Linked DNA regions of Arthrobacter globiformis. The protein of the gene in region 2 interacts with the protein of the main gene of each other region in a pairwise test. Links are inferred from orthologs where the notes say so. Each region holds a gene or a part of one and is shown on either strand. Other genes may lie near its edges.

Region 1 (6,983 bases), 680 kb from region 2 along the record:
AGCCCAGCGGCCTTGGCCTGCCCATGAGCCAGTTCGATAAACACGACATGGACCCCATGGGCATGCTGAAGTTGGATGTCCTGGGAGTCAGGATGCAAAGCGCCATGGCCTTTGCCGTGCGGGAGATCATCCGCATCCATCCCTCCAAGGCTGAAGTGGTGGCAGCCGGAGCCCACCCCGTGGCAACGGATGGCAGCGGTCCGGACTACATCGCCGAGGACGGCCGGATCGACCTCAATGCCGTGCCCCTGGATGATGAGCCGACGTATGAGCTGATCAGAAGCACCCACACGCTGGGGTGCTTCCAGATCGAATCACCGGGCCAGCGGGAGCTGGTGGGCAAGATGGCCCCGCGCGAATTCAACGACCTCATCATCGACATCTCACTGTTCCGCCCTGGGCCCATGAAATCGGACATGGTCCGGCCGTTCCTGGAACACAGGCACGGCTTCGCGCCAGAGACCTACCCGCACCCTGACCTGAAGCCGGTACTTCAGGAAACCCACGGGGTGACGGTCTTCCATGAGCAGATCCTGCGGACCTTTGATGTGATGACCGGCTGCGGGCTGGCAAAAGCCGACGAGTTCCGCAGGGCGTTGAGCAATGACGTCATGGAAGGGCAGGTTGAGGAGTTTTTCCGCCGCGAGGCAAAAGCCAGAGGATATAAGCCGGACGTCGTGGACAAAGTTTGGGGCACCCTGAAATCGTTCGCCAGTTTCGGGTTCTGCAAAGCCCACGGCGCCGCCTTTGCCGTGCCCACCTACCAGTCGGCCTGGCTGAAGGCGCACCATCCGGAAGCGTTCCTCGCTGGCCTGTGGGAACACGATCCCGGGATGTATCCCAAGCGTCTCCTTGTGGCCGAAGCACGCCGCATGGGGATCCCCATTCTTCCGCTGGACATCAACCGCAGCGGGGCGGAATACCGGGTTGAGCGCGTCGCGGAAGGCCCGGACCGGGGAAAGCTGGGCATCCGACTGAGCCTCAACGGCATCTTCGGGCTGTCCGGTTCTGAGCTGAAGCGGATCGTTGCAGGCCAGCCCTATGACTCACTGGCGGATCTAAGGGCACGCTCCAGGCTGAGCAAGCCCAGCATCAAGCGGCTCGCCCAACTGGGTGCCTTTGACACACTGCACCGGGAATCCGGCGGAACAGCCAACCGGGCAGACCTTGTCCACCACCTGCAGAGCCTGCAGGGCAAGCCGGCAAAGAAGGGCGCCGACGTCATTGAGGGGCAGCTCGCGTTGCCTCTTGGGGATGTCGAGTTGCGGAACGTCAAGGCCGGGCTGCCGGAGCCCACCATGGTGGAGAACGTCCGGGCGGAACTTGACCTGATGGCTGTTGATGTCAGTGAACACCTGATGTCCAGCCACCGGCCGCTCCTGGACCGGCTGGGCGTCACCACAGCGGATAAACTGCTAGGGCTGCGCAACGGCACGGAGGTCCTGGTTGCCGGTGTCCGCATCGCCACCCAGACCCCGCCCATGCGCGGCGGCAGGCGGGTGGTCTTCATCAGCATCGATGATGGCACCGGGTGCGTGGATTCCGTGTTCTTTCACGAGGCGCAGGAGCATGCAGGCCCGCTGCTGTTCAGCACCCGGCTGCTGCTTATCCGGGGAACCACCCGGCGGACCGGTCCGCGTGGCATCAGCCTCAGCGCCAGCATGGCGTGGGACCTCAGCCAGGTGGATACCCTGCCATTCCCAGGACGGGGGACCGCTGCCCCGGGGAACGGCGAGGCGGGAAACCTTGAGCAGGGGAACCTTGAGCCGGGAGATCTCGAGCCAGGGAACGGCGAACCAGGAAGCATCGAACATGAATTCAGGCAGCCGGGACCACTGGAAGGCATCAGCAGGAACCTGGCCATCACCGGCCTGGGAAGCTGACCCGCCCCTTTCCTTTTCCAATTGTTCCCATTGGGTGCCGCCGTGCCGCTTTGGCTCGCCACTTCTGCAACAGATAACATTGACGAGGCTGGCTGTGGTCCCCGTACGCCACAAGCTACGAAGCCTGAACCTTGAATAGGAGACACCCGTGTCAGATGCCCAGCAGATCACCCTCATCGTCGATGGCGAAGAAATGAAGGTGACTACCGGGACCACCGGCGCGGAACTCTTCTTTGAGCGCCGCGACGTCGTTGTGGCCCGGGTCGACGGCGAACTCAAAGACCTGGACCAGCCCCTTCCCGAGGGTGCCGAGGTTGAAGGCGTCACCATCGATTCCCCCGACGGGCTCAACGTCCTCCGGCACTCGACTGCCCACGTCATGGCCCAGGCCGTGCAGCAGCTGCGCCCGGACGCCAAGCTTGGCATTGGTCCCTACATCAATGACGGGTTCTACTTCGACTTCGACGTCGCGGAGCCCTTCACTCCCGAGGACCTGCGCCAGCTGGAAAAGATGATGCTCAAGATCGTCAACCAGAACCAGAAGTTCGTCCGCCGCGTCGTCTCGGAGGACGAGGCCCGCGAGGCCATGAAGAATGAGCCGTACAAGCTTGAACTGCTGGGGAAGAAGAACGACGCCGCCGAAGCCGGCGAAGGCGTCAACGTCGAAGTGGGCGCCGGAGACATCACCATCTACGACAACGTCGACCGCAAGAGCGGGGACAGCGTCTGGTGCGACCTGTGCCGCGGCCCCCACCTGCCCAACACCAAGCTCATCTCCAACGCCTTTGCCCTGACCCGGTCCTCGGCCGCGTACTGGCTGGGCAACCAGAACAACCAGCAGCTGCAGCGCATCTACGGCACCGCGTGGCCCACCAAGGATGCCCTGAAGGCGTACCAGGAACGCATCGCCGAGGCCGAGCGCCGCGACCACCGGAAGCTTGGTGCCGAGCTGGACCTGTTCTCCTTCCCCGATGAGCTGGGATCTGGCCTGCCCGTCTTCCACCCCAAGGGCGGCATCATCCGCAAGGCCATGGAGGACTACTCCCGGCAGCGGCACGTGGACGCCGGCTACGAGTTCGTCTACACCCCGCACATCACCAAGGGGCACCTGTACGAGGTATCCGGCCACCTGGACTGGTACCGGGACGGCATGTTCCCCGCAATGCACATCGACGCGGAGCACAACGAGGACGGCACCGTCCGCAAGCCCGGCCAGGACTACTACCTGAAGCCGATGAACTGCCCCATGCACAACCTGATCTTCCGCTCCCGCGGACGCTCCTACCGCGAACTGCCGCTGCGGCTGTTCGAATTCGGCTCGGTCTACCGGTACGAAAAGTCCGGTGTGGTCCACGGCCTGACCCGCGTGCGCGGCATGACACAGGACGACGCCCACATTTACTGCACCCGCGAGCAGATGAAGGACGAGCTCACCACCACGCTGAACTTCGTGCTGGGCCTCCTCAAGGACTACGGCCTGGACGACTTCTACCTCGAGCTGTCCACCAAGAACGAGGACAAGTTCGTCGGTGACGACGCCACCTGGGAGGAAGCCACCCGCACCCTGGCCGAAGTTGCCGAGGCCTCCGGACTGGAGCTGGTTCCGGACCCGGGCGGAGCTGCGTTCTACGGGCCCAAGATCTCGGTCCAGGCGAAGGATGCCCTGGGCCGCACCTGGCAGATGTCCACGATCCAGCTCGACTTCAACCTGCCTGAGCGCTTCGAACTTGAGTTCCAGGCCGCCGACGGCACCCGCCAGCGTCCCGTCATGATCCACCGGGCCTTGTTCGGATCGGTGGAGCGGTTCATGGGCGTCCTCACCGAGCACTATGCCGGCGCCTTCCCGGCCTGGCTCGCTCCGGTGCAGGTGGTGGGCATCCCCGTAGCGGAGGCCTTCAACGACTACATGTTCGACGTCGTCGACAAGCTCAAGGCGGCCGGCATCCGCGCCGAGGTGGACATCTCCTCGGACCGTTTCCCGAAGAAGATCCGCACGGCCAGCAAGGACAAGATCCCGTTCGTGCTGATTGCCGGCGGTGAGGACGCGGAGGCGGGCGCGGTCTCCTTCCGGTTCCGGGACGGCAGCCAGGACAACGGCGTGCCCGTGGCCGAGGCTGTCCAGCGGATCGTGGACGCCGTCCGCAACCGGACCAGCTAGCCGCGGCGGAGGGGAACACGTGCAGGACAACACAGGGTCGGGCTATCCGGGCGACGCGGAAGTGACGGACGATTTTGGCCTCGCCGGCGTTCCGGATGCCTTCCAGCGGCTGTGGACTCCGCACCGCATGGCCTACATCAAGGGCGGGCAGCACCAGTTTAAGAACACGGACGACTGCCCGTTCTGCATCGCGCCCGCGCGCACCGATGAGGAGTCGCTCATCGTGTACCGAGGGCGCACGAGCTACGTGGTGCTCAACCTGTTCCCCTACAACCCCGGCCACCTGCTGGTGTGCCCGTACCGCCACGTCCCCGATTACACGGACCTGACGGTGGAGGAGACCGCCGAATTCGCCGACCTGACGCAGACTGCCATGCGCGTGCTGCGGAAGGTGGCGAATCCCGGCGGCTTCAACCTGGGCATGAACCAGGGGGTTGTGGGCGGGGCCGGCATCGCGGGGCACCTGCATCAGCACATCGTTCCGCGCTGGGGCGGCGACGGTAACTTCTTTCCGATCATCGCCCAGACCAAGGCGATCACCCAGACGCTCGACGAGGTCCGCCAGCAGGTTGCCGACGCGTGGCCCGGGGAGACGCATGCTGAATAGGCATGCCCGCGGCTTCTTCACCGCGCTGTTTACCCCCCTTGCACGCTGGCTGCTGAAAGTTGGCGTCTCGCCGGACGCCATCACCATTGTGGGAACTGCCGGCGTGGTGGTTGGTGCCCTGGTGTTCTATCCGCTGGGCCAGCTGTTCTGGGGAACCGTCTTCATCACGGCGTTCATCTTCTCCGACGTCATCGACGGCATCATGGCCCGGATGCAGAACCTCGGCGGCCGCTGGGGCAACTTCCTGGACTCCAGCCTGGACCGGCTGGCTGACGGGGCCCTCTTTGCCGGCCTTGCCATCTGGTTTTTCACCGGCGGTGCGGATGCCCCCATAGCCATCGCCGCCGTCGTCTGCCTTGTTCTTGGCATGGTGGTCTCCTATGTCCGGGCGAAGGCCGAATCCCTCGGCTTCCAGGCCAACGTGGGCATTGCCGAGCGTGCCGAACGGCTGGTTTCCGTCCTGGTGATCACCGGCCTCACCGGTGCCGGGCTGCCGCCCGTGGTGCTGTTGGCGACTCTGGTACTGCTGGCCGCGGCGAGCCTCGTCACCGTGGTCCAGCGCGTCCTGACCGTGCGCGTCCAGTCGCTGGAAGACTCCGAGCAAACCTGATTAAGCCGGGCTGCCGCGGGGGGACTAGTATTAGGACTGCCCGGTCAATGGATCCGGTAATCCGGTGTGTGCAAAAACGGCATGTCCATGCCGCCCGCACTGCCGGCGAAGGTCATCTAGCTACCCATAGGGGTTTTTGTGTCTACACCTGATGTAAGCAACGAAGCCGGCTCGTCCGCCAACAGCGTGACGGGCAGCAACCGCGTCAAGCGCGGCATGGCAGAGATGCTCAAAGGCGGCGTCATCATGGACGTCGTCAACGTCGAGCAGGCCCGCATCGCCGAAGACGCCGGTGCCGTTGCCGTTATGGCGCTCGAGCGCGTCCCGGCCGACATCCGCGCGCAGGGCGGCGTGTCCCGCATGTCCGATCCGGACATGATCGACCAGATCATCGATGCCGTGTCCATCCCGGTCATGGCCAAGGCCAGGATCGGGCACTTCGTCGAGGCCCAGATCCTCCAGTCTCTCGGTGTCGACTACATCGACGAGTCCGAGGTCCTGACCCCGGCCGACTACACGAACCACATCGACAAGTGGAACTTCACCGTTCCCTTCGTCTGTGGTGCCACCAACCTCGGTGAGGCGCTGCGCCGCATCAACGAGGGCGCGGCCATGATCCGTTCCAAGGGCGAGGCCGGCACCGGCGACGTCTCGAACGCCACCACGCACATGCGGCAGATCCGCGCCGAGATCAAGAAGCTCGCCTCGCTGCCCGAGGACGAGCTGTACGTCGCGGCCAAGGAACTGCAGGCCCCGTACGAACTGGTCAAGGAAATTGCCGCCACCGGCAAGCTTCCGGTGGTGCTGTTCACCGCCGGCGGCATCGCCACCCCGGCCGACGCCGCGATGATGATGCAGCTCGGCGCCGACGGCGTGTTCGTCGGCTCGGGCATCTTCAAGTCCGGCAACCCGGCCCAGCGTGCCGCCGCCGTCGTGAAGGCCACCACCTTCTTCGATGACCCGGACGTCATCGCCAAGGCCTCCCGCGGCCTCGGTGAGGCCATGGTCGGCATCAACGTGGACGAGATCCCCCAGCCGCACCGCCTCGCCGAGCGCGGCTGGTAACTCGCACCGTTAGGTGCGCCGGACGGCGCGATCCCCGCTCAATACACTGAGTCTTTTGGCCCAATAAGAGAGACTGCAGAGGCTCCGTAGACGAGGCGCCCAAGCGCCGAGTTTGTGGAGGGGCAGTCGAACGCCGCTCGGCGCCTGGCGCTTCTGACTAAACGACGCCGGCCGGTCACCCTTCGAGGTGACCGGCCGGCGTCGTAGTTTTTGGCGTTACTCCAGGCCGCGGCGCTTGAGTAGGGGCTCGAGGGCAGCGTCGCGGCCGCGCAGCGTCCGGAACGACTCGAGCGGATCCCGGCTGTTGCCGCGGGAGAGGAGTTCGGCGCGGAAGCGGTCGCCGTTGGCCCGGCTGAGCCCGCCGTTCTCGGTGAACCAGTCCACGGTCTCGGCGTCCAGCACCTCGCTCCAGATGTAGGAGTAGTAGCCCGCAGCGTAGCCGTCGCCCGCGAAGACATGCTGGAAGTAGCCGGTCCGGTACCGCGGGGGAATGAGCGGATGTGCCACTCCCGCTGCGGCCAGTGCCTTCGCCTCGAACTCGAGGGCGTCCTCCGGAACGCCGCCGGCTTCCAGGACGTGCCAGGCCAGGTCCAGCAGCGCCGCGCCGAGGTACTCCGTGGTGGCGAACCCCTCGCCCCACAGGCGGGACTCGTTGAGCCG
Region 2 (6,895 bases):
GGAATCTACTCTATGCTGTTCACCGGATCGTTCGAGGTGGAACACGGATTTGTGACTGCGGTGCGGCGCGGATCCAGAAGCTGAAAACGGTCCGAAATGAGGCTGGTTCGACGTGAGCGCAGTTGTTGCGTAGACTAGTTCTCCGGTGTTGAAACACGGATGATGACGTGCGCCCCAGACGGCCTTGGGGAAAAGTGCGGCCTCCATCGGTTTTTGATCCATAGGGTAGTGGCGCAATTGGTAGCGCAGCGGTCTCCAAAACCGCAGGTTGCAGGTTCGAGTCCTGTCTGCCCTGCGCAGGCTGTTCCGGCGAAAAGCCGGAGCAAGCGCAGCAACCAAAGGTTCAGTTCAGAGCCGGGTAATCCGACTTGCGAGGATGAGTGAGGAATAGGTGACCGAAACAGCTGCAAGCAGCTCCAAGGGCCGCCCCGCAAAGAAGGCCGCCAAGGCTGGCTTCTTCGCTCGCATCGCGCTCTTCATCCGCCAGGTCATTGGCGAACTGAAGAAGGTCGTTGCCCCCACCCGCAAGGAACTGATCAACTACACGCTCGTGGTGCTCGTATTCGTAGTCATCATGATGGTGATCGTCACTCTGCTGGACCTGGCGTTCGGCACCGCGGTGAGCTGGGTCTTCAGCGGTACAGGCGCCAAGGACCGCTAAGGCGATCGGTCCGCAGACTGCGTGGGCTCCCCGGCCGGATTCGGTGAGGAGCTGCGGAGTGTGCGGAATTGAGCCATTTAAATAGGCAATTAGGCAATGAGGAAGCAGGAGACCAAGTGTCTGAGCAGGAGCTCGAGGTAACTGAGACTGAGCTGGATGAAACCCAGAACCCCGCGGCTGAGTCCGCTGAGGGCTCCGAGGTTGAGTCTGCTGCGCCCGATTCCGAAGGCGACGCCGATTTTGAAGACGACGCTGAGACTGACGCTGACGACGAGACCGACGCTGCTGACGCCGACGCCGAGACCGACGCTGCTGACGCCGACGCCGTGACCGGAGACGACGCCGAGACCGACGCTGCTGACGCCGACGCCGTGACTGGAGAGGACGCCGAGGAAGGCGCCGAAGGGACCGACGTCCTGGCCGCTGCTGCCGCCCAGGCGACCGACCCGGCCGAGGAGTTCAAGTCCAAGCTGCGCCGCCAGGAGGGTGACTGGTATGTCATCCACTCCTATGCCGGCTACGAAAACCGCGTCAAGGCCAACCTTGAGACCCGCATCCAGACCCTGGACATGGAAGATTACATCTTCGAAATCCAGGTTCCGATGGAAGAGGTCGTTGAGATCAAGAACGCTCAGCGCAAGGTCATCAACCGCGTCCGCATCCCCGGCTACGTGCTGGTCCGCATGGACCTGACCGACGCCTCGTGGGGCGCCGTCCGCCACACCCCGGGTGTCACCGGCTTCGTGGGCAACGCCCACAACCCCGTGCCGCTGCGCCTTGATGAGGTCTTCTCCATGCTCGCGCCGGTCTTCGAAGAGGAGCAGGCAGAGAAGGGCAAGCCCACCAAGCAGGCCGCCGCTCCGGTGAACGTCGACTTCGAGGTCGGCGAATCGGTCATCGTCAAGGAGGGCCCCTTCGAGACCCTTCCCGCCACGATCTCCGAGATCAAGGTGGATTCCCAGACCCTCGTGGTGCTGGTCTCCATCTTCGAACGCGAGACCCCGGTCACGCTGGCCTTCAACCAGGTCACCAAGATCTAGCTGATCACCACAGATTTCGTTCCGGAGCGGCCCGCTTTAGCAGTTCCGGAACGGCCGACCGCCTCGCCATGGCGGTCAACCACCTGAGGCACGCTCCTGTGTCCCAGGACGCATTTGAGAGAAGGACCCTACATTGGCTCCCAAGAAGAAGGTCACCGGCCTCATCAAGCTGCAGATCCAGGCAGGTGCCGCTAACCCGGCCCCGCCGATCGGTCCTGCGCTTGGCCAGCACGGTGTCAACATCATGGAATTCTGCAAGGCGTACAACGCCGCGACGGAAGCCCAGCGCGGCAACGTTATTCCTGTTGAAATCACGGTCTACGAAGACCGTTCGTTCACGTTCATCACCAAGACCCCGCCGGCTGCAGAGCTCATCAAGAAGGCTGCAGGCGTCGCCAAGGGTTCGGCTACCCCGCACACCGTCAAGGTTGCCAAGCTGACCCAGGCCCAGGTCAACGAGATCGCCTCCACCAAGATGGAAGACCTCAACGCCACCAGCCTCGAAGGCGCAGCGAAGATCATCGCCGGCACCGCCCGCTCCATGGGTATCACCGTCGAGGGTTAATTTCCGCTGATGCGGTGCCGGGTCCGGGAAACCGGGAACGACGCCGGGCAGCACCGCCGGGAAACCGGCACCACTGAAACATTGAAATGTTGGAAATCGGTCCGGATAAAACAGCCGGATTTCCAACTGTGGCAGGGCCCAGCGCGGTCCGCAGACCACAACTGCACAAGGAGAAATAAGCAGCATGGCAAAGCGCAGCAAAGCATACGAGGCAGCCGCAGCCAAGATCGACGCGGAGAAGTTCTACGCGCCGTTCGAGGCAGTGACGCTCGCCAAGGACACCAACCCGTCCAAGTTCGACGCCACCGTTGAGGTCGCCTTCCGCCTGGGCGTTGACCCCCGCAAGGCCGACCAGATGGTCCGCGGTACCGTCAACCTGCCGCACGGCACCGGTAAGACCGCCCGCGTCCTCGTGTTCGCCACGGGTGAGAAGGCCGAAGCAGCAATCGCTGCCGGCGCCGACTTCGTTGGTTCCGACGACCTGATCGAAAAGATCGCCGGCGGCTGGACCGACTTCGACGCAGCCGTTGCCACCCCTGACCTCATGGGCAAGGTTGGCCGTCTCGGTAAGGTCCTGGGTCCGCGTAACCTGATGCCGAACCCGAAGACCGGCACCGTCACCCCCGATGTCACCAAGGCTGTCAACGACATCAAGGGCGGCAAGATCGACTTCCGCGTCGACAAGCACTCCAACCTGCACTTCATCATCGGCAAGGTTTCGTTTGACGCCGTCAAGTTGGCCGAGAACTACGCCGCTGCCCTCGAAGAGGTGCTCCGCCTGAAGCCGTCCGCTTCCAAGGGCCGCTACATCCAGAAGGCAACGGTTGCCACCACGTTCGGTCCCGGCATCTCCGTTGACCCCAACGTCACCAAGGTTCTGACCGAGGCATAAGTCTCACGAACCACCGGCCGGATCTCCGGTCAGCACCAAAGGACCGTCCGGCATCTGCCGGGCGGTCCTTGTGCATTTGCGGCGGCTCTTGTCACCCCTGGAGCACGACGGCGGGACTCCAGTCAGGCGCGCCAGCCCGCTCTGGAAGGGGCTCTGTCGGACTCAGCGTGTTGCGGCTAGGCTGATCCGGTGACGACGCCCTCCTACCGGATCGAGCCGCTGTTCCTGCCTGCGTCGCTTGACGCGCCCGACGCCACAGACTTCCTCGAGTTCAGCGACCTCAGCGATGCAGTTGTGCTGGAGACCTGGGGCAACCTTGACCGGGCAGCGCCCCGCAAGGCCAGGCTGGAAGCGTGGCGCGACGATGACTACGAGAAGCTGCGGCTCTTCTTCGTACGGCTGGACGGCCGCATGGTGGCAAGGTCCTGGGTAAGGCTGAGTCAAAAAGAGAACCTCCAGGATGCGTTCCTCAGGGTGGATGTCCTCAACGGGTTCAGCGGCCGCGGCATCGGCCAGGCTCTCCTGCGGCATGCAGAAGCACTGGCGGCGGAGGACGGACGCAGCACCCTGCAGTCCTTCACCGAGCACGCGCCCGGGTTCGATCCGGATGGCCCGGGAATCCTCAGGGCCGGAACGGGGACGGGCGGAGTCCCGGCCGCGGCCCGCGGCGTACGGTTCGCCGTGGCGGCCGGTTACACCCTCGAGCAGGTGACGCGTTTCAGCGCACTGGACATGCCGCCGTCGGACGGTGTCCTTGACGCGCTGGAAGGCGAGGCAGCCGGCATCGCCGGGGACCAGTACGAGATTCTCGATTGGACAGACTGCTGTCCGGATGAGTACGTCGACGAGATGGCGGTGCTCATGTCCAGAATGAGCACGGACACCCCGGCAGGGGCGCTGCACTACGACGCCGAGGTGTGGGACGCCAAGCGCGTCCGGCACGTAGAGGAGGAATGGAGGCGGACGGGCCTGGCCTCGCTGGTGGCGGTGGCCCGGCATAAGGCGAGCGGCGAGCTGGCCGCCTACTCGGTGCTGCAGCATTCGGACGAAAAACCGTGGCTGGCCGAGCAGGACGACACGCTCGTGGCCAAGACACACCGCGGGCACCGGCTGGGGATGCTGGTGAAGGTGCGCAACCTGCGGCGCCTGCAGCAGGACCATCCCGAAGTGGAACGGGTCCTGACATTCAACGCCGCGGAGAACGACCACATGCTGGCAATCAATGTGGCCCTGGGCTTCCGTGCGGCGGGGTACGACGGTGAGTGGCAGCGCCGGCGCTAACCGGCATATGCTGGCGACGGATACACCGCGTGGACTCAAGCCCGCAGCCTTCATGGCAAGCGGCGGAAACGGCTGGGGATGATGGCAATAGAGGTGCGGATCGAGCGGCTGTGGATTCCGGACTCCGTGGATGCTGCCGATGCAGCGGACTTTCTCGCCGCGGTGGAGGTGGGCCGCAAGGTCCGGATGGATACCTGGGGCAGTGACGACCTCGCCTACACGCCGCTGGAAAAGCTTCTCGAACTGGACGACCCGTACGAGCGCCAGGTGATCCTCGTGGCAAAGGTCGGCGACGACATCGTGGGCACCGTGGACATCGCACTGCCCCTCGCTGACAACCTGGACCTTGCCGAATTCACCCTGGACATCCTCCCCGAGTATCAGCGCCAGGGCGTGGGCCGGCAGCTGCTGGAGGCCGCCGAGCATTTCGCCCGGGAGGAGGGCCGCACCATGATCCTGGTGGACACCAACCACCCCGGCGCCTCCCTGCACGAATTCGCGCCCGAGCAGCTGGTGCCCGGATCGGGGCAAGGGTACGTGCCGCTCGGCAGCCGCGAGGTGGAGTTCGCCCAGCGCACCGGTTACACCCTGCAGCACATCGAACAGTTCAGCTCGTGCGCGCTGCCGCTGGACAGCAAGCTTGTGGCCGAGCTCGAGGCAGAGGCGCAGGAGGCCAACAACGGCCGCTACCGCCTGCACCACTGGACCGACCGCTGCCCGGAGCGCTGGCTGGAATCGGTGGCTGCCCTCGAAAACCAGGCCGGCGGTGACGCCGGGCCGGCGGAGGACGACGACAGCATGGTTTTCGACGCCAGGATCCTGCGTGAAGCCGAGGAAGTCATGATCTCCCAGGGACGGCGCACGGTGGTGACCGCCGTCGAACATATCGCCACGGGGACGCTCGTGGGGCTGACCACCATCAGCGTCCTGGCGCAGCGGCAGGACGTCGTCTTCCAGGACGATACCGTGGTGCTGCAGGCGCACCGCGGCAACAAGCTCGGCCTGCTCATCAAGGTGGCCAACATGGAGCGCCTCACCGAGCAGTTCCCCGCGGCGCGGGTGATCTATACCTGGAACGCACCGGAAAACCGGTACCTGCTCACGGTCAACCGCCAGCTCGGGTTCACGACGGCGGGAGTCACCGGGATCTGGCAGAAGGAACTACCGGACCTGGGACCCAGCAGAAGCTAGGCCGATTTGGTTATCCCCGGAACCCTCCCGTAAGCTTGAACTACCAAAGACCGTCGGTTGTTGGATTCCCACTCTTTCGAGCTCAGCTCAACTCTGCAGTTGTGTGAAAAAGAGCCAGTGGGTTTCCAGACGAAGGACCCTGAACATAGGGCGGCCGGCGCAGGTGAACGAAGCAAAGTTCCGCTGTTATGACAGCGTTGAGCCAAGCCCCGTGCATCTGCGCGGGGCGTTTTTAGTTTTAGCTCACCTGAGCGGGGACCCGGAATACCGGCACTATCCCCGGAAGGAGGGTTATGGCAACGCCTACCAAGGTTTCAGCAGTAGCTGAGATCACTAACGATTTCAAGGAATCGAACGCCGCTGTCCTGACCGAATACCGTGGGCTCACCGTTGCACAGCTCAAGCAGCTGCGTGTTTCTCTCGGCCAGGACACCAAGTTCGCGGTCGTCAAGAACACCCTGACCGCCATTGCAGCCAAGGAAGCTGGTGTCGAAGCATTCGACGGCCAGCTCGCCGGCCCCACTGCAATCGCGTTCATCAAGGGTGACGCAGTTGCAGCTGCCAAGAGCCTGACGGATTTTGCCAAGGCCAACAAGCAGCTGGTCATCAAGACCGGTTACTTCGAGGGCAAGGCACTGAACGCCAGCGAAGTTGCTGCCCTGGCAGCACTCGAGTCCCGCGAGCTGCAGCTCGCCAAGGTTGCAGGCATCCTCAAGGCACCTGCTGCCGCTGCTGCACGCATCATCGACGCACTGCGCCTCAAGCTTGAAGAAGAGAACGGTGCTCCGGCTGAAGCCGAAGCTCCCGCCGCTGAAGAAGCTCCCGCCGCAGACGCTGACGCAGTCGCAGAAGAAGCAGCTGAGGCTCCGGCCGAAGCCGCTGCCGAAGAGAACTAACTCTCTCCCAAAAAGACTCCGGTGGAACGGAGGGCATTCAGCCCCCGGCCACCTTTATAGGAAGGACGCCAACCATGGCGAAGCTCACCAACGAAGAGCTCATTGAAGCTTTCAAGGAACTGACCATCATCGAGCTCTCCGAGTTCGTCAAGCTCTTCGAAGAGACCTTCGAAGTTACCGCTGCTGCTGTTGCTGTTGCTGGCCCCGCTGCCGGTGGCGCTGCAGAAGAAGCTGAAGAGAAGACTGACTTCGACGTCATCCTCGAAGCTGCTGGCGACAAGAAGATCGCAGTGATCAAGGAAGTTCGCGCCATCACCTCCCTCGGCCTCAAGGAAGCCAAGGACCTGGTTGACAGCGCTCCCAAGGCTG

What was found. Proteins that work in one complex are often made in the same cells at the same time.
Region 1: the proteins of rplA (region 2) and thrS interact in binary tests that used the Escherichia coli proteins (3 or more experiments, as listed by UniProt). The link is inferred for Arthrobacter globiformis from one-to-one orthologs.

What each region holds. Positions count from the first base shown.
Region 1 is NZ_JAUSZX010000001.1:3,114,782-3,121,764, reverse strand. The notes cover bases 1,661-4,558. They hold thrS (threonine--tRNA ligase), read left to right. Parts: upstream 1,661-2,076; coding sequence 2,077-4,041; downstream 4,042-4,558. Other genes in these bases: QFZ23_RS14505 (HIT family protein), read left to right, coding at 4,061-4,558; QFZ23_RS14515 (DNA polymerase III subunit alpha), read left to right, coding at 1,661-1,883. Outside these bases: more of QFZ23_RS14515, read left to right, coding at 1-1,660; more of QFZ23_RS14505, read left to right, coding at 4,559-4,648; pgsA (phosphatidylinositol phosphate synthase), read left to right, coding at 4,638-5,258; pyridoxal 5'-phosphate synthase lyase subunit PdxS, read left to right, coding at 5,397-6,323; QFZ23_RS14490 (M3 family metallopeptidase), read right to left, coding at 6,540-6,983. UniProt on the Escherichia coli protein: Catalyzes the attachment of threonine to tRNA(Thr) in a two-step reaction: L-threonine is first activated by ATP to form Thr-AMP and then transferred to the acceptor end of tRNA(Thr). The rate-limiting step is amino acid activation in the presence of tRNA.
Region 2 is NZ_JAUSZX010000001.1:3,793,265-3,800,159, reverse strand. The notes cover bases 1,495-4,304. They hold rplA (50S ribosomal protein L1), read left to right. Parts: upstream 1,495-2,450; coding sequence 2,451-3,158; downstream 3,159-4,304. Other genes in these bases: QFZ23_RS17795 (GNAT family N-acetyltransferase), read left to right, coding at 3,348-4,304; rplK (50S ribosomal protein L11), read left to right, coding at 1,835-2,266; nusG (transcription termination/antitermination protein NusG), read left to right, coding at 1,495-1,701. Outside these bases: preprotein translocase subunit SecE, read left to right, coding at 392-661; more of nusG, read left to right, coding at 778-1,494; more of QFZ23_RS17795, read left to right, coding at 4,305-4,439; QFZ23_RS17790 (GNAT family N-acetyltransferase), read left to right, coding at 4,521-5,630; rplJ (50S ribosomal protein L10), read left to right, coding at 5,924-6,526; rplL (50S ribosomal protein L7/L12), read left to right, coding at 6,601-6,895. UniProt on the Escherichia coli protein: One of the primary rRNA binding proteins, it binds very close to the 3'-end of the 23S rRNA. Forms part of the L1 stalk. It is often not seen in high-resolution crystal structures, but can be seen in cryo_EM and 3D reconstruction models.